4 regions of the Solibacillus sp. GQ1 genome follow, and region 2 is predicted to be linked to each of the others. Evidence: riboswitches for the same ligand, from Rfam matches in the RefSeq annotation. Region 2 holds a riboswitch; each other region holds the start of a gene.
The links. A riboswitch is a leader RNA that binds a small molecule or an ion and turns the genes downstream of it on or off. The one in region 2 is predicted to bind cobalamin.
Positions count from the first base shown of each region.

Region 1: another riboswitch for cobalamin. It lies ahead of AC6CH1_RS05660 (glutaredoxin family protein); the one in region 2 lies ahead of AC6CH1_RS00535 (ABC transporter substrate-binding protein).
Region 3: another riboswitch for cobalamin. It lies ahead of AC6CH1_RS03510 (cobalamin adenosyltransferase family protein); the one in region 2 lies ahead of AC6CH1_RS00535 (ABC transporter substrate-binding protein).
Region 4: another riboswitch for cobalamin. It lies ahead of cobT (nicotinate-nucleotide--dimethylbenzimidazole phosphoribosyltransferase); the one in region 2 lies ahead of AC6CH1_RS00535 (ABC transporter substrate-binding protein).

Region 1 covers NZ_JCAXEX010000001.1:1,160,325-1,165,043, forward strand. Annotated here, with positions in the region: gene nrdE (class 1b ribonucleoside-diphosphate reductase subunit alpha) at 1-1,726, opposite strand, end outside; gene nrdI (class Ib ribonucleoside-diphosphate reductase assembly flavoprotein NrdI) at 1,723-2,049, opposite strand; gene AC6CH1_RS05660 (glutaredoxin family protein) at 2,088-2,315, opposite strand; cobalamin riboswitch at 2,460-2,644, opposite strand; gene dut (dUTP diphosphatase) at 2,811-3,254, shown strand; gene AC6CH1_RS05670 (ATPase) at 3,294-3,611, opposite strand; gene AC6CH1_RS05675 (cobalamin biosynthesis protein CobN) at 3,613-4,035, opposite strand; gene AC6CH1_RS05680 (alpha/beta hydrolase fold domain-containing protein) at 4,285-4,719, shown strand, end outside.
Region 2 covers NZ_JCAXEX010000001.1:105,971-110,689, forward strand. Annotated here, with positions in the region: gene argS (arginine--tRNA ligase) at 1-113, shown strand, start outside; gene AC6CH1_RS00530 (acyl-CoA dehydrogenase family protein) at 443-1,612, shown strand; cobalamin riboswitch at 1,716-1,905, shown strand; gene AC6CH1_RS00535 (ABC transporter substrate-binding protein) at 2,048-2,995, shown strand; gene AC6CH1_RS00540 (FecCD family ABC transporter permease) at 2,988-3,986, shown strand; gene AC6CH1_RS00545 (adenosylcobinamide amidohydrolase) at 3,986-4,719, shown strand, end outside.
Region 3 covers NZ_JCAXEX010000001.1:755,541-760,259, forward strand. Annotated here, with positions in the region: gene AC6CH1_RS03495 (metal ABC transporter ATP-binding protein) at 1-691, shown strand, start outside; gene AC6CH1_RS03500 (metal ABC transporter permease) at 707-1,573, shown strand; gene AC6CH1_RS03505 (Fur family transcriptional regulator) at 1,570-1,980, shown strand; cobalamin riboswitch at 2,046-2,227, shown strand; gene AC6CH1_RS03510 (cobalamin adenosyltransferase family protein) at 2,390-2,947, shown strand; gene AC6CH1_RS03515 (ABC transporter substrate-binding protein) at 2,937-3,890, shown strand; gene AC6CH1_RS03520 (bifunctional adenosylcobinamide kinase/adenosylcobinamide-phosphate guanylyltransferase) at 3,958-4,500, shown strand; gene cobS (adenosylcobinamide-GDP ribazoletransferase) at 4,513-4,719, shown strand, end outside.
Region 4 covers NZ_JCAXEX010000002.1:201,233-205,951, reverse strand. Annotated here, with positions in the region: gene cobT (nicotinate-nucleotide--dimethylbenzimidazole phosphoribosyltransferase) at 404-1,462, opposite strand; cobalamin riboswitch at 1,558-1,737, opposite strand; gene AC6CH1_RS13380 (MBL fold metallo-hydrolase) at 1,785-2,708, opposite strand; gene AC6CH1_RS13375 (4-aminobutyrate aminotransferase) at 2,724-3,065, opposite strand; gene AC6CH1_RS13370 (hypothetical protein) at 3,085-3,390, opposite strand; gene AC6CH1_RS13365 (hypothetical protein) at 3,390-3,614, opposite strand; gene AC6CH1_RS13360 (histidine kinase N-terminal 7TM domain-containing diguanylate cyclase) at 3,761-4,719, opposite strand, start outside.

The DNA.
Region 1 (4,719 bases), 1.1 Mb from region 2:
CAATCGCAAGTCTGTATGAGTGGAACAAGCCATGCTTCAGTACGTCAGACTTCAACTGTTGCCACATATTTTGAGTAATAATCGGTGTACCCCCAAGTGCTTTAATCACTTCTGGTGCAAGTTCTTTTTCTTCTTTATTTATATAGGTTTCAAAGTAAACACCGCTCGCATAATCGCTTTTTTCAAAACGATAAAACGTTTCGTTCTTTTCTTTCGCGATTTCCATTGATGCTTTTAGAGAGTAATAGTTTAGTGCTTCCATAAACGCATCGATAAATTCAATCGAATCTTTGGAACCATAACTGATTCCACTTTGTACAAGGTGTCCATGCAAGTTCATAACGCCCAATCCTACAGAGTGCATCACTTTGTTGGCTTTGGACACAGAAGGAACGTTGACGATATCGGTCATCGTTGAAACATTCGTCAAAAGACGCATTGCTGTATCGACAAGCTGTCCGAAATCCTGAACTTTCGTTGCTTCGTGAATGTCGATTGAACCTAAATTACAAGAAACATCGAGGCCATATTCATTCGGCTCATTCTGGTCTGTAATGACACTTGTTTGCTGATACTGAAGAATTTCGCTGCACAAATTCGACATCTTCACACGTCCAATTTCCTTTAATGGATGGGCGTTATTGACATTATCATCGAATATTTCAAACGGGTAACCCGATTCGAATTGTGCTTTTTTAATCTCCGTATATAATTTACGGGCATTTAATCGTTTCAGTTTACGGATGTTCGGATTATCCAATAGCTCATAGTACATTTCCGTAATCGAAATTTCCGACATGCGTTTCCCGTATTCTTTATAAATATCATAGGAACTGAACAGAACGATATCTTTATCGCGACGCATCAGTTCAAAGAAAATATCGGGAAGAATAATCCCTGTAGATAGTGTAGCTAAACGGATTTTATCATCGGCATTTGGTTTCTTACTTGAAATAAAGCTTTCGATATCACCATGAAAAATATTTAGATATATCACTCCGCTCCCATTTCGCTGCCCCAATTGATTCGAATAAGAGAACGAATTCTCCAGCAGTTTCGCAACGGGCATAACCCCGCTCGCACGGTTTAATATCCCTTTAATCGGATCGCCTAATGGACGCAGATCGGTCAAGTTTACTCCGACACCGCCGCCTAAACGGGAAAGCTCCAGGCAGTAACCGATGTTCTCGGCAATCGAATTCATCGTATCATCCATCGTCAGTTTAAAGCATGAGACAAGCTCACCACGCGCCTTTTTCCCGCTGTTTAAAGCAGTTGGTGTTGCCGGCTGGTAGGCAGTCATGACCGCTTCAATGGCTTTTTCCGCCAACGTTTCATCACCTTGTGCTAAATAAAGGGCGATGATGACGATCCGGTCCTCGTACTTTTCCAGAATCTCTTTTCCGTCACGGCTTTTCATCGCATAGCTTTCGTAAAACTTAGAAGCACTCATGAATGAAGGGAACCGGAACTTGTTGGAATAGGCTTTTTTATACATCCGTTTAATAAAGTCCATCGCGTACAAGTCCAAAAACTCTTTTTCGTAATAGCCTTCCTCAACTAAATAGCGTACTTTTTCCTCAATATCAATAAAGTAACGCAAACGGACATTGACGTCTTCCAGAAAATAGCGGCGTGTTGCTTCTTTGTCTTTCGCCAGATCCAGTTCACCGGTAGCGCGGTAACGGTTTAATATATCGTTATTTAATTTTAAATACTGTTTCATATCGATGCCTCTTTCCAAATGGAGTAGTAGTATTCAGTAATCGCTTCGTAATTAGCCGGAGTTCCTCTCATTTCCACTTTTTCAATTAACGGAATTCCGTATTGTGCAGCTAAAAGGTCACCAGCACGACCGAAAAAAGCTTGACCGAAATTACGGTTTCCGCTTACGATGATTCCTTTGCATAAATCAAAGTGCGCAGTCATGAACTGGTCGACGATAGGGGGGACAGAGCCTAATCCATCCGTATACGTGAATAAAAGATACGGTTCATTAACTTTAACTACTTCCGCCAGATCCTTTGCGGGCAAGCCGAGTTTTTGCACGATGGATCGTACATTACCAGTTCGTGAAGCATAAATGATCATGCAGTCATTTCAGAAATGCGATCGATAATAGAAGTCGGCTCTGCAATAAATTCTCCGTTTATTTCAAATAACGGCACAGACAGAAAACCTGCATCGATTACTTGTTGTTTTGCTGTTTCATCCTGGTCAATATTAATGACCTCAACTTCCAAGTTGGCTGCATCAAGTTCTGATTTTACCCATAGGCATTTTGGGCAAATTGTTTTCGTGTAAAGTTTCATCATAGAATCCCTCGCTATATAAGTATTACTAATGATTGTGCCGTACATGTCAGCGGGGAAAAACAAAAAAGCTATCCCGGAAAACAGGATAGCTTGAAATGGAAACGGATAGAGTGCGCGCCTCCATTTCCTATTCCCCGAAGAAATGTACGTAGTTTTAACGAGGCAGGTCTCCTGGCTTTGCTTCATCCGTCAGACGCACCTTCCCATGCTAGTAGCACAGTGGTCTATTCGTCTTCAGTCAGCATTTACAGTTGCGGGGACAGCGTTGGTTTTTCACCAAACTTCCCTTTTAAACTACATTTAGTAGTACCTTGTTAAAAAAACACAATATATAGTTGAATTGAGTATAAGCGTTAACAACCTAAAAGTAAAGAGCCTAATGAATGATTCCATAAATACAACAAAAATCCTAGAAAACTCCCTATTGAAAATAGAGAAAAAATATGGTTTTGTTATAACTGCATGAAGTTAGTTTATATAAAAAGAGAAAGTTGGATGAATATGCCGATTCAATTAAAAATTAAGAAAATCCATCCGGAAGCAGTACTGCCGAAACAGGCACGTGAAGGGGATGCTGGGATGGATTTAAGTGCAGTTGAAGAAAAAATTTTACTGCCTGGAGAATATGGATTAATTAAAACTGGTCTTCAAATCGAAATGCCGGAAGGAACAGAAGCACAAGTACGCCCACGTAGCGGATTGGCATTAAAACATGGGATTACGGTGTTAAATAGTCCAGGTACGATCGATGCAGGCTATCGCGGTGAAATCGGTGTGATTCTAATCAATCACGGGAAAGAACCGTTTACGATTGAAAAGGGTATGCGAATCGCACAGCTAGTTATTCAATATGTCCCACAAGTCTTCATTGAAGAAACGGACGAACTGTCGGATACGGAGCGTGGTGATAAAGGCTTTGGTTCGAGCGGCGTAAAATAATGAAAAACGCCTGAGTCGAGATAAATGAACTCAGGCGTTTTACTCTTCTTCTTTTTTCCACTTTATATAATTGTACGAAGTTTGAATGCCAAAAAGTATTATGAAAAAGAGGGTGAAAAATATAAAGAAATTAGTGAATCCTTCAACCGAATAAATAATGGCCAACGCTATGATATAAATGGGAATTGAATAAATACTGCGCAAAAACTTACGGCGGTATGAAAGGGCATGATAGGCAAATTTAAACCCTTTATCCACTTTCGGCTTTTTACGATAGTACATAGATAAGGCAATTGTCATAATTAAAATCAACATTAATATGAATGCGTAATTAATTAAAAAATCCAAATCAATCATATTAGTCCCCCTTCTCTCCGTTTGTCTGAATATTGATTTCAGTAACAATTTTTGAAATCGGTAAATACGTTAATTCACAATGATAACGTCCATCAGGGAAGTCTTTATAAGTACTGGACTTTATATTGTAAACTTTATCTTCAATCATCACTTCAGTCGTATCAATACTTCTTCCATGCCCGTTTACAAAGGTAATTTCACAAATCCCTCCAGCAGTTTTCTGATCGCCTGTTTGCAGATGATAAAAATCATAGCTGTAAATTCCTGAAACAATTAGCATAAACAGCGATAGCAAGCCAAACATGAACGTATTCATGTTGTAGGGGGATGATTTCTTATTTATAAATTGCCGGATAATAAAGTAAGCAGCAATGACAAATAACAAAGTGAAAATGATAAGAGCACTGTAAAATCCAATTAGCATGAGCATTCCCCTCTAAATTCGTTACTTAATTTACGAATAAGATGGAAAAAAGTTTCAGAATTATTGCATTCTTATTTTATTGAAATAGTAATAGATCAAAATTACGTAAGAACTTTTCTAACGGGAACTCGGTGTGCATATGCATAAGTGGAAACGTTTTTCCATTTAGAAGGGGATCAATCGATTTTAGTCGAATTGATAATAATGGGAAATTGTAAAAATTGGATGTGAGATAAAGGGAGGCATTGTATGCGAAGCGTGCAAAGTGTGTTGTTTGAGAAGTTTTTAGTACTGCGCGGAACGAAGAAGAAATTTATGGATTTACGGCTGCTCGATAATTTTATTGCAATGAAACACAACGAGAAACCGTATGAACTGGATGCGAAATTCAAAGAGCAACATCAAATACAAAAAGACGAACTGAATGGCATGCACTATTACACCATCAATGAACAGCAAACACCGGAAAAGGTCATCTACTATTTTCACGGCGGTGCCTATATTAATGATCCATTGATTTTTCATTGGCGTTATTTAGTGAAGCTTGCACAGGAGACAAACTTCACGATCATCGTGCCGATTTATCCGAAACTGCCCAAACATACACATAAAGAATGCTTTAATGCCATTCATGATTTATATGATCATCTCGTTTTAAAATATGATGCACCGTTTATTTTTATG
Region 2 (4,719 bases):
ACCAAGATAATAAAGAGCTGACAGAAGCTCGTTTAGCATTAATCACAGCTGTTAAAACTACATTAGCGAATGCACTGAAACTAATCGGCGTAAGCGCACCGGAAAAAATGTAATTTAACTTTTTAAAGCACTCTATTTCTATTTAAGGGAATAGAGTGCTTTTCATTTGAAATTGCTGTTGTCTACTTGAAAAGCGATTCGTTCTACTTTAGATGCAACAGTTCGCCTTTCGCGTCGTAACTTTTCACATTATGGCGAATAGGTTCTCCTTTTTCCCGCAAACGTTCCACTTTCGCCGGCAAAACTTTCAATTGTCGCGAAAATAGACCGCATGGAATCCCTATAAGGGGACTGGGGATATCTATTGACTTGTAATTTTCCGAAACGTACTATTAAATTTGACTTCTATATACAGGACAATAAATATGAGGTGGTGCTTTTCGTGAGCAAGGAATTATTTATTCAAACAGACGAGCAGCAACAATGGCTGAAAAAGCTCGAAATAATATCAGAGAGCGTGAAAGAACATGCTCAGCAAACGGATGAACAAGCGACATTTCCATTTGAAAATTTCCGGAAGCTGAGAGAAATCGGCTATACAAAAATAACATTGCCAAAGGAATATGGCGGAGATGGCTTTACAGTATATGATGCGCTGCTACTGCAGGAAACTTTGGCGAGCTATTGCGGAAGCACGGGGCTGGCTGTATCGTGGACAATTCAAAATGTAGGCGAGATTTTTGAAAATCGCTACTGGGATGAACAAAAGCTCGACTGGTTTGGCAAAGAGATCGCAAATGGAGCGACAGTCAATCGCGCGGTAAGCGAGTTTGCGATGGGAAGCCCGGTTCGTGGGGGTCGTCCGGGGACTTCAGCAAAACGTGATGGTGATTATTATGTAATTAATGGACGTAAAAACTATACGAGCGGTGCACCGGACCTCGATTATTTTTTAGTGTCTGCATGGATTGAAGATGAGGGTCAGTTAGGATTTTTCCTCGTTCCGAAAACGGCGGAAGGGGTATCGGTCGAAAATACGTGGGACGTTGCGTCAATGCGCGGTACGGGAAGCGATGATTTAGTACTTGATAATGTACGTGTTGATCAAACAAACTTAGTGGAAATCCCGAATTATTCAACCGGATTTAAACTGAACGGCTGGCTGCTCCTCATCCCGGCAACTTATTTAGGGATTGCCCAGGCTGCCCGCGATTACGCGGTCGACTTTGCGAATAGTCATTCCCCGAACAGTATTCAAGGAACAATTGCCCAGTTGCCAAACGTGCAAACGCTGATCGGAGAAATGGATTTGGCGTTGACGAAAGCACGCTTTACAATTTACGGTGTTGCGGGGCTTTATAATGATCCGATTAAAAAGTCGACATTAGTCAATGAAATCAATATTGCGAAACATGTCGTGACAAATACAGCAATCGAAGTTGTAGATAAAGCGATGCGTCTAGTTGGGGCAAAAAGCCTGCAAAGATCTAACCCGCTGCAACGTTATTATCGTGATGTACGGGCAGGTCTGCACAATCCGCCGATGGATGATATTACAATTAAACGATTGGCTGAAACGGCAATTGAAAAAAACCTGAAAGAGAAAGAATAAGCTGTTCTTTTATTCGTGATTTCAACAAATTAAGACAAATTATCAGAAATTTTAGCGAACGAGCATACATTTTACCGCATATCAGCTATAATAGAGCTATTAATTTTATATGGACGATAAAGGTTCTTACTCGTTGGATTGAGTAAGGAGTAAAAGGGAAATCGGTGCAATTCCGATGCGGTCCCGCCACTGTAAATGCTAGTTGAGAGCAGCATGCCACTGAAAAACTTTCGGGAAGGCGCTTATCAACGTTATGCATAAGCCAGGAGACCTGCCTTTATAATGCCCTAAAATAAACCTACGAGGATAGGATGTGGCGGATAAATTCTTTTTCTATTGAATTTTATTTGCATACGTAAAGCTTCCTTCATTTTTAGTAGGAAGCTTTTTATTTTTGTAGAAAATTATACAACGAAATTTTTGGAGGTTATTATTTTGAAAAAATGGCAACTGTTATCTTCCGCAGCATTACTTACATTAACATTGGCGGCATGCAACTCGGAAAAAGCAACAGATGAACAATCAGCAAAAGGCAATACAGAAGTAACTGAAGCAGCACAATTCCCGGTAACTATAAAAGATGCCTTGGACAAAGAAATCACGCTTGAAAAAGCACCGGAGCGCATTATTACATTGGCTCCATCCAATACGGAAATTTTATTCGGACTAGGGTTAAACGATGAAATTATCGCTGTGAACGACAATGATACATATCCTGAAGAAGCATTATCTAAAGAATCAGTTGGCGGCATGGAATTTAATCTAGAACAAATAATCAGCCTGCAGCCCGACTTAGTTGTCGCACATGAATCGGGATTGTACAGCTTCAATGAACAGGCGATTGCTCAGCTTGAATCAGTAGGAATTCCTGTATTTGTTGTAAAAGATGCGAAAACATTTGAAGAAACGTACGAAACGATCGAACAAATCGGGCAGCTGACAAATAAAGAACACGCAGCCGAAAAAATGATTGCATCAATCAAAGAGGGCATCGAAGAAATTGAAGTGAAAGTAGCCGACCTGGAAGAGAAGTCCGTATTTGTTGTTGTTGGGACAAATCCGGAACTATATGTTGCTGGACAGGAGACGTTCATTAGTGAAATGCTTGAAGTATTAAATGTTGAAAATGCTGTTCCGGAACTCGATTGGCCGCAGTACAGCTCGGAGCAATTTGTAAAGAGCAATCCGGATATCATTTTAGTAACATATGAAAACGACTTGGCAGCAATCGAGGAAAATGATGCATATGCAGAAATGGATGCTGTGAAAAACGCCAATGTGAAATTAGTCGATAGCGATACGACAAGTCGACAAGGTCCGCGTATTGTAGAAGGTATTGAATCAATTGGGGAAGCAATTTATCCAGAGGTATTCAATGAATAAAAAATATTCAATCGCCTATGTACTATCGATTGGATTGCTTTTAAGCAGTATATGGATTGGCATTTCGTTCGGGTCTGTTAATATTCCGTTTTCGACATTGTGGGATAAAACAACAGATCCGGTTGCATACAGTATTTTGTGGAAAATCCGAATGCCACGCGTCATTTTAGCCGCATTAATCGGGGCTTCTTTAGCAATTGCGGGGGCAGCATTCCAAGGGTTGCTTAAAAACCCTTTGGCAGATCCATACACATTAGGTATTTCATCAGGGGCCTCGGTAGGTGCGGTAATGACAATCTTTTTAGGCATTTCCATACCGGTGCTCGGTGTATTCACATTGCCGGTTTTCAGTATGGCTGGAGCTGCATGTACGATGATCATCGTCCTGACATTTGCCAGACTTGTTGACCGCTCGATGAAAATGGAGACGCTGATTTTGACGGGAATTATTTTCAGCTCGTTTTTAGGGTCCTGTATTTCCTTAATGGTCGCACTTACTGGTGAACAGCTACGAGAAATCATCGGCTGGCTTCTAGGAAGTGTATCGATGCGAGGGTGGCCATATGTCCGGATGGTTCTGCCATTTATGGTGCTTGGTACAGCAATTATTTGGCTGACTCGCCGTGAATTGAATGCGATGATTTATGGAGAAGAGCGTGCCCAGTATTTAGGGGTAAATGTTAAGCGCAGCAAGTATATGATATTGGCGGGTGGTTCCATTTTAACAGGAGCGGCTGTTGCTGCATCCGGGACAATTGGATTTGTCGGATTAGTAGTACCGCATATGATTCGCCTGCTAATCGGAGCAGACCATCGACATTTATTGACATTGTCGTTTTTGAACGGTGCAAGCCTGCTCGTCATTTGTGACTTAGTATCACGTACAATTATTTCCCCTATTGAACTGCCGATTGGTGTTATTACTTCCTTTATTGGAGCACCTGTCTTTGCCTATATCTTCTTCAAGCAACGTAGAAAGGTTGTTGCATAATGTTAAAAGTAAATAATCTATCCGGCGGTTACGGTGGGAAAACGGTTGTGAAAAATATGACGTTTCACGTGGAAAAAGGAAGAATTCTCGGGATTCTTGGTCCAAACGGCAGCGGAAAATCGACATTACTGAAGATGATCAGTGGTGTGCTGAAATGTGAAACAGGCGAAATTTTTATTGAAGAGAAACCGCTTAAAAGCTATGATAACAAGCAATTAGCGAAAAAGATGGCCGTACTCCCTCAATTAAATGCAAGCGCATTTACGAACAGTGTATATGATGCGGTTTCGTTAGGACGTTATCCCCATCAAAGCGGCTTCTTTTCTTCCTGGACCGAAGAAGATGAAAAGACAGTTCAGCGGGCGATGGAAAGCACAGGTGTGTCGCAATATAATAATCAGTACTTGGAGTTTTTATCGGGAGGCGAGCAGCAACGGGTATTTATTGCCCAGGCACTTGCACAAAATTCGGAACTGCTTCTATTGGATGAACCGACTAATCATTTGGATATCGCTCATCAAAAGCAGATTCTGGATATGATTCGGATGCAAGTTGAATTGCAAGGGCTGACAGTTGTCTCGATTTTTCATGATATTAACTTGGCATCGCTTTATTGTGATGAACTCCTTCTGTTGGAAAATGGTGAAGTACGTGCGTTTGGCGAGCCGCACGAAGTCGTGTTGCAAGAACAGATTGCCGATGTATATCAGGCTAGAATTGCGACATATCCTCA
Region 3 (4,719 bases), 650 kb from region 2:
AGCATTGAAAAATATTTCGCTACGTGTCAATGAAGGCGACTTTTTGGCGTTAATCGGTCAAAACGGTTCCGGAAAATCGACACTTTTGAAATTAATTTTAGGACTGTTAAAGCCCATGTCAGGGGAAATTAAATTATTTGGCGAACAAGCAAACCATTTTAAACACCGCGAATGGATTGGCTATGTTTCGCAGAAATCCAATGCCTTTAACTCGGGGTTCCCTGCAACGGTCGAAGAAGTCGTGAAAAGCGGTTTATCGCAAAAGGTCGGGCTCTTTAAACGCTATCCAAAAGATGCGGACTTTCTAGTGAAAGGTGCTCTAAAAGATGTCGGCATGGAGAAATTTCTAAAACGGAATATTGGTCAGCTTTCCGGAGGGCAGCAGCAGCGTGTTTTCATCGCACGTGCATTAGTGTCCGATCCGAAGCTCCTTATTTTGGATGAACCGACAGTCGGAATTGACCGCGAAAATGTGCAGGCATTCTATGATATGCTCGCACATTTAAATAAGCATCACAATATGACAATGATTTTAGTTACACACGATGTGGACACGGTTTCGGATCGTGTCAGTCATGTCGCATGCTTAAATCAGTCGATCCATTTTCACGGATACAAAAATGATTTTGATACGATTTCGGAAGAACAGATTGCTAGCTGGAACGGCCACTCTGTTCGAAAGATTCATTAAGAGGAGCAGGCCGTTATGATTGAAGCTATATTAAACTATGAATTTTTACAAAACGCCTTTTTCTCAGGGCTAGTTATTGGAGTAATCGCACCACTATTAGGTGTATTTATCGTAGTAAGACGTTTATCGCTTATTGCAGATGCACTGTCGCATGTCACTTTGGCGGGGATTGCAGGGAGCCTGTATTTGAGCCAATCGTTTGCAGCGCTGGCATTGCTGAACCCGATTTATCTAGGGATTGTCGCATCTGTAAGTGGTTCGATTTTAATTGAACGATTACGTAGACTATATAAACATTATGAAGAACTTGCGATTCCGATTATTATGTCGGGTGGAATCGGTGTGAGTGCCATTTTTATTTCACTTGCAAGCGGATTTAATGCGGATTTAATGAGTTATTTATTCGGCTCTGTATCGGCTGTATCACGCCAGGATTTATATGTTGTACTGGCAATTGCAGTCATAGTTGTATTATTTTTAATACTATTTTTTAAAGAACTTTTCGTATTGTCTTTCGATGAAGAATATGCGAAAGCGAGCGGTTTACCCGCGAAATGGATTCATCTAATCTTTATGGTTGTTGTCGCACTCGTAATCGCAGCAAGTATGCGTATTGTCGGAATTTTGCTTGTTTCAAGCTTAATGACATTACCGGTAGCAGCAGCGATGCGATTAGCTCGCGGCTTTAAAGAAGCAATCATTTTAGCGATTGTATTTGGAGAGCTGGCCGTAGTAATTGGACTCGTTTCTGCCTTTTACTTAAACTTGGCACCAGGTGGAACAATTGTTGTCACATCCATTTTAATCTTGCTGTCAGTAATTTTAATTAAGAAGATTGTGTTGAAATTAACTATTAAATCGGAAGGGGAAAAAGTACTGTGAATGCAGCGCGCGCGTGGGAAATATTAAAGGAAAATGGCTATAAAAAGACGGATAAACGAGAGTTGATTTTGGGTATGTTTGCAGCTACAGAAAAATATTTGACTGCCCGTGATTTGTTATCGGTATTAAAAAAAGATTTCCCTGGAATGAGTTTCGATACAATTTACCGTAACTTGGCTACTTTTGTGGAGCTTGATATTTTAGAAGAAACAGAATTAAACGGTGAGCGTAATTTCCGTATGCATTGTGAGTCGGATCACCATCACCACCATTTTATTTGCCGTGATTGCGGGAAAGTAAAAGAACTGTCTGTTTGCCCGATGGAAATGCTCGGTGAAAAACTGCCGGGTTATGCTGTGGAGGCCCATAAATTTGAGATTTACGGGAAATGTCCGGAATGTTTGTAGGTAGCTGTAGTAAATATTTATTTGCATAATCTTTTTTATATGCTAAAGTGATTAAGACAAATTGAATAAATTTGCAGGAAAAAGATGCATTATGCATAAATGGGAATTCGGTGCAAATCCGAAGCTATATCCGTAACTGTAAGCGTTGATGAAAATAAGTGTGAGACCACTGCTAATATAGCGGGAAGGTACTTATGAGTAAAGTGAAACGCAGAGCCAGGAGACCAATCTTTTTCTTATCGTAACATCCCTCTTCGGAATTAAAGAGAATGTACGGCAGTCACTGATTGAATAAGCAACATTTTGCATTCTTGTTTGATTTTTGAAGCCATCCATTTTCTCATGGGTGGCTTTTTTTCGTACACTCAATATTTTCGGTGAGGCATTACATGAAGTGAGGAGAATTTTTATGAAAAAGGATATCCGTTTTTCCTGCTATCCGTTTATGCGGGAAAAGCAAAGCTGTGTCGATTATGAAATCCGCACTGATTCTTTAACAACACGAATCGGTACCGTTTTTCCGACATTAGTCGATGATGCATCCGGTCAAGTCGTCTTGGAGGATTTGAGGAGGATTCAACCATTAGCCTATCATGCAAATGGTTCGGTCCGCGGCAAATTGGCCATTACATCTGAGGATTTGCAATGGCTAAGCAATCGATACGATTTTTATGTAAGTGAAGTTGGAGAAGCGATTCAGCAGTTTGTACTGCCACAAGGAATCGAAAGTGCAGCAAGACTGCATATTTGCCGCAGTGAGGCGAAAAAGTCTTACAGGGCATTACATAAAGTGAGCGAGGAAAGAGAAGTGGATGAAATTCTGTTTGATTTTCTAGGGCTGCTTGCTAATGTATTTTTTGTCATGGCGGTCTATATGAATCAGCAGCATCAACAAGAGGAAATTCCATTTATCTCAAAATCCTATCCATCGAAAAAGAAAAAAGGAGTTACAACAAATGAAATTTAATAACAAGTGGGTCGTTGCTTTAGCAGCAACATTATTACTGGCAGCATGTGGATCAGATGAGGAAAAAACAGGTGGCAAAGCAGAAAAAGAAGAGCAGGCTGAATCGAAAAATAATGGAGTACCCTACACGGTTATAGATGACCGTGGTGTTGAAGTGATATTCGATGAAGTACCGGAAACAATTATTTCTCTGCAACCAAGCAATACAGAGATTTTGTTTGAGCTGGGTGTCGGTGAACAAATTATCGGCGCAACAGAATATGATACATATCCGGAAGCAGCACAAAAAATTGAACGAGTGTCGACTTCTACAGTCATCAATGCAGAGCGAATTCTGGAATTAGATCCGGATGTCGTTGTAGCGTACACAATCGGGGAGGAAGCACAAATTACCCAATTGGAAGATGCAGGTCTTAAAGTGTTTGTAATTGCTTCTGCGGAGACATTTGATGATGTATATTCGGATATTATCCAGCTGTCGGAAGTAATGGGTGTCGAACATAAAGGGGAAGAAGTTGTAGCCGACATTAAGGAACAAATTGATACAGTACAGGAAAAAACAGCGACACTTGATACGAAGAAAAAAGCATATTATGAAGTGTCACCAGCTCCGGCTCTTTGGACTACCGGCAGCAGCACGTTCCAGCAGGAAATAATGAACCATGCGAATGTTGAAAATATTTTTGCTGATCAGTCGAGCTGGATTAGTGTAACGGAAGAAGATGTCATCACTCGTAATCCAGAAATTATTATTACGCCAGCAACATATATGGAAAATGCAATTGATGAGATTCTAGGACGGACAGGCTGGGATAAAATACAGGCAGTCACAGAACAGGCAGTTTATTTAGTCGATGGAGATATTATGTCCCGTCCTGGACCGCGTATTGGTGAAGCAGTTGAAATTATGGCACAATCAGTATATCCGGAACTGTTTAAATAAGTATAGAATAGAAGGGCATGCCTTAGTTTAGGCATGTTCTTTTTACAATGTTTAAGGAGGGATACCATTGATTTTTATAACCGGTGGTGTACGCAGCGGTAAAAGTGCTTTTGCAGAGAAATACGCAAGGCAATTAGGTGAGAAAAAGACGCTCTACTATGTCGCGACAGGCGTATCCTTTGATGATGAAATGAAAAAACGGATAATCCGCCATCAGCAGGACCGTGAAACTCAGAACATCAACTGGAACACAGTGGAAATGCAAGTCAAAGTTCCGGTAGCGATAGGGCAGCTTTCCAACGAGGCAGTTGTGCTTTTTGAATGTGTGACAACATGGCTTTCGAATGTAATGTATACATATGAACAAAAAAATGAAAATAGCGAATATATCGATAATTGTATCGAATCGCTGCAAAAGCAATTGCTAACTTGGCGGAAGCAAGGTGCTACAATAATAGTTGTATCAAATGAAGTGCTGGATGAATTGCCTTCACAATATGATGAGGTAAATTTATATCGTAAATTGTTGGGTGAGTTACATCAATGGATTGTCCAAAATAGTGATGAAGCATATGAAGTACAATTTCAGCTTGTACAGCGGTGGAAGTAAGGAGGAAACAAGTTGAAAAATAGTTGGAGCGGTTTTTTATTAGCGTGGCAGTTTTTTTCGGCAGTGCCGATTAAGAAACAGCTGGATATGAATTCGAAATCTGTTACATGGATGTATGGATTTTTGCCGATTGTCGGATTGCTGATTGGAGCCATAATTAGTAGTGGTGTATTGATACTATCTCGCTATAGTGAAATTTCGGAGCTGCTGTTGGCGATT
Region 4 (4,719 bases), on a different contig from region 2:
GAATAAAAAAGCACTTTTTTAGGTATTATTAACAGTTCGGATATGTTTTTACATTTAATTAATATAGGATATTACAGAGGAAACGCATTTGACAGGACTATCGCTTGAATTTCACTGAATTTTCTGTAAAATAATATCAAGTTCTATCCACTACTTGTAATGTTTTGCTCGCACACTACATTTACGAGGATTGGGTTGGGCTTTCTTTATCGTACTCTGCTTGGCAAAATAAACGATAAAGTTCCGCTTATTGGTATTTTACTGGTAAGATAAATGGAATAGACTGAAAAGCCGTACTTATTTTCCGGGAACACTTTAATTATAGAAAAAAGGCTACATTTAAAGTAATTGTTTCTTTTAATGTAGCCTTTTTATTGAATTTTATTATATGAATTTTTTTATTCTACTTGGCTACTAATAGCGCTGCCGCTTCTTCCAACGTGACCATATTCGTAATCATCGAACAAGCCGCATCAAGAATCGGGAACGCTAATGCAGCACCCGATCCTTCTCCAAGTCGCATATTCATATGCAGCATCGGTTCCAGCCCTAAAAGCTCGGCCGCAATTTTTGCACCTGGTTCTTCCGATAAATGTGACGGTATCAAATATGCTTTCACATTCGGATTTAATTTATAGGCGATTAATGCTGAAACGGTTGAAATATACCCGTCAACAACGACCGGCACACGATTCGCTGCTGCTGCAAGGAAGATTCCTGCCATCCCGCAAATCTCCAGTCCGCCGACTTTCGCGACAACATCAATCGGATCATCCGCATTCGGCTCATTCAATGCAATTGCTTTTCGAATAACTTCGGCTTTATATTTAATGCCGCCAGCCCCGACACCAGCGCCGAAGCCCGTTACTTCCATAGGATCACAGCCATGAAGTACCGAAAGAACCGCAGCACTTGGCGTCGTATTTCCTATGCCCATTTCACCTGTACCGATAAGATTGATACCGTTTTGGATCGCTTCTGTTGCGACTTCAATCCCTACTTCAATTGCCTGAATCGCTTTTTCTCGGGTCATCGCTGGACCTTTCGCCATATTGTCCGTCCCGTATTTCACCTTTTTAATAATGACCCCTGCGTCTTGAGGTAAATCTTCTTTTACTCCGATATCTACCGGAATGACTTGTGCATTCGTGATTTTCGCAATCGTACACATTCCTGTCGTCCCTTTTGGAAAGGAAAGTGTTTGGAATACCGTTGTACCTTGCGGGTTCGGCGTTACCCCTTCCTCATATACTCCGTGGTCTGCAGCCATGACGATCATCGCTTTGTTATCGATTTTCGGCGCAAGCTCACCGGTAATTGTAGCAATTTGCATAGCTAAAGATTCGAGCTTCCCTAAGCTTTGAGGCGGTTTAGCTAATGAGTCTATGTACTGACGTGCTTTGTCTTCCATTTGTCGGTCGATTTCTTGAATTTGTTCAATCGTTTGCTGTAGTAATTTCATGTTTCGTTTCCCCCATTAGAATGAATTTTTGACAATAAAAATAGCCTGCAGTTTATTCGATAACAAATAAACTACAGACATATCCAGTGTCTATAAAAAGTAAGCATACTTAGGCAGGTCTCCTGGCTCAGATTCATGATTTCATAGCCCCTTCCCAGATTGACATCCAGTGGGCTTTGCTATGAAACTCCTCTATACAGTGTTGGGATTACGCTAAAGCTTTTCACTTTATTCCCTATTCTCCCTTAACGGGCACCTAATGCTTGATGAATTTAACATTACTTTACTTTGAACCTGTCTTCTCGTCAAGGGGTCTATGCATTCAGCTTCTATACGTCTCCCCAATCGACAACGTTTTCAGTTCCACCTCTTCCAAATCCGCGCGCTGCCAATGATCATGCAGCCGGTCAATCGCTTCTTTCGGTGTATCATCCGCCAGCATATAGGCACCGTAATGCATCGGAATAAACACTTTCGCTCCGACCTCACAAAACGCCTGGATCGCTTCTTCCGGTGTCACGTGGGAGGCATGCATAAACCATTCCGGCTCATATGCACCGATTGGCATTAGCGCTGTATGTATGTTGAAGCGTTCGCCAATATCTTTGAAGCCTCTAAAATACCCGCTATCTCCGGCGTAATAAATACTTTGCGCATCCGATGCCGTTTGCAATATGAAGCCGCCCCAATGCGATGTATTCGTATCCCAAGGCATGCGTCTTGTCCAATGGTTTGCAGGAACGAAATGAATTTCAAGCGCACTTGATTCATGCTTGTCATACCATGATAGCTCGATAAAGTTGTGCAACTTATGACGCTTCATTAAATAACCGAGCCCTTCCGGAATAAGAAACAATACGTTGGGATTTCGTTTTTTCAATTTCTTTAACGTCGGTACGTGCAGGTGATCGTAATGCGAGTGTGAAATGAGGACAATATCAATGTCCGGTAATTCATCCAGCCGCACCCCCGGCTCTGCCAACCGTTTCGCTACACCCATCCAATTTGCCCAAACCGGGTCCGTTAAAATATTGAGCCCTTCTTTTTGAATCAAAAAGGTCGAGTGGCCGATCCACGTAACGGACTGCTCCGTGCGATTACTTTTTAGAAACGCAATTTGCTTTTCCTCACACTGCGGTACTTCGTAATCGACAACTTTCTTTTGCTTTGATCGCTGCCATTTCAGGACATCTTTAAAAGTACCGAGCCGGTCATCGTGGTCTAAATTTGTAAAGCGTTTACTCATCGCAGCACTCTCCTATTAATAAAGGCTTAAATTCCTACGCTGATCACCCAGCTGCGGTTTCATTATTATCCTTGCAAAAAAGTAAACAAAAAAACTTAAAAAAGTACCGAGTACAGTAATGCTGTTTGATACCGGAATAGATGAAGCGATAACGCTCATGATATTTAATGTGTAAAATACTATTACTCCAATTAACGCAACTGTCATCACTTTATTTTTTCTTGCCAATTGTTTTCGATACAGCGGGCTGCCAATGCCGTTCCTGCTATGCTTTGTCTCTATAATTTGTTTAATTAAAGCATAAGTTAAACCTGCAATAATGATCCCAACTACTGCAAATCCAATCCTATCATCCATTTCAATTTTCCCCGTTTCACTAATCTCCCAAATAAAACTCCTTTATTTTATACGGTAAGACTTTACTCATAATAATTCCTGCCAAAGCCAAGCCAATCAAAATCACTCCAATTTCCATAAGGTTTTTTAACCATGTGATTTCAATCATATTCGTTATGTTGGATCCACCTATAATGATGAAAACAGCTCCAGCCCATGCCAATAAAAAACCTGCGCCAAATTGTAGCCATTCTTTTTTTGAAAGCTGTTTAAAAACCGCCCTATGCTTATAAAATTTCCGAGTCGCAAAGATTAATAATAACCCTGTTAGAATATATCCAATCATCACAATCCCCCTGTATCTTTTCCTTTTAAAAGTTTAATTGTCGCCCATAACGAGACGATGAACAGCAACATAAATATGAAAAAAGAAATTCCCGCAAGCCATTTTGCAACGATCGACGGCTGATTAATATATAGCTGTATATTTTTAATTAAAAATCCAATAAACACGGTTTGAGCTAGGATTAAGCTAATACTTACAGAAATCGTCTTTGAATTCTGTGTCATACCCGCTCTCCCCCTTTAGTTATTATTTTACTATACTAACATATTCTCCTAAAACAAGGTAGTACAGAGTCCGGCTTATAAAACTTACAGCGCCCTTCAACAAATTAAAAAACCGGCATGAATTTCTCCATGCCGGTTTCACCCTATCAACTAAGTACGCTCTCACTTTCCGCATACACTTTCACGCGGTTACGACCTTCTTCCTTCGCAGCATATAAAGCGGTATCTGCCTTATGCAATAGCTGATGCAGTGTTTCCTCTGTCCAGTCCACCACTTCCGCCACACCAATACTTAAAGTAACTGAAAGATTCCCTACTTCTGTCATGAGGGGTGCCTGCTCAACGGCAGTTCGAAGCTGGTTGGCTAGTATTTCACCTTCTGCTTCATTGAAACCTTTCAGCGCAATGACGAATTCTTCCCCGCCGTATCGCGCGAAGAAATGGCTTTCCAGCAGTTGTGTTTTGCAAGCATTTACGACGTGCACGAGCAATTGGTCCCCAATATGATGCCCGTACGTATCATTCACCCGTTTAAAGTGATCGATATCCATTAATAGGGCCGTAAATGGTAAACCTGTTTCCTTAGCTTTCTGAAAATCCTGCTCACTTTGCTGTAGAAATGCACGGCGATTATAAATCTTTGTCAGCTCATCGTAATAAGCTTGCTGCTCCAATTTTTCCTGCAGTCTTTTGATCTCCGTAATATCCGTAAAAACCAGCAACAGACCTTTACTGTTTCTCGCTTGTTCCAGTGAAGTAATACGGACTTGATAAACCCGCTCCGCATGTTCGGAGCATAACCTTACTTCTTGAACGTACTCGATATCGGCCGTTAATTTGAATGGCAGGGCCTCTCCTGTCTGCTCATTCCAAAACTTCACGAAGTTTTTGCCAAACATCGATTTGTTCAAATTAGGCAACATCACTTTGGAAGCTTGATTGAATTCAATAAGCCGGTATGAATCGTCCAATACGATGGCCCCATCATTGATACTATTATAGATTTTATCTTTCGCAATCGGCATAATCCGAAACAGCTGCGATGTGCTGATTGCCCACAAGTATAATAATGAAGAAAGCCATAAAATCATTGGTACCGGATCCA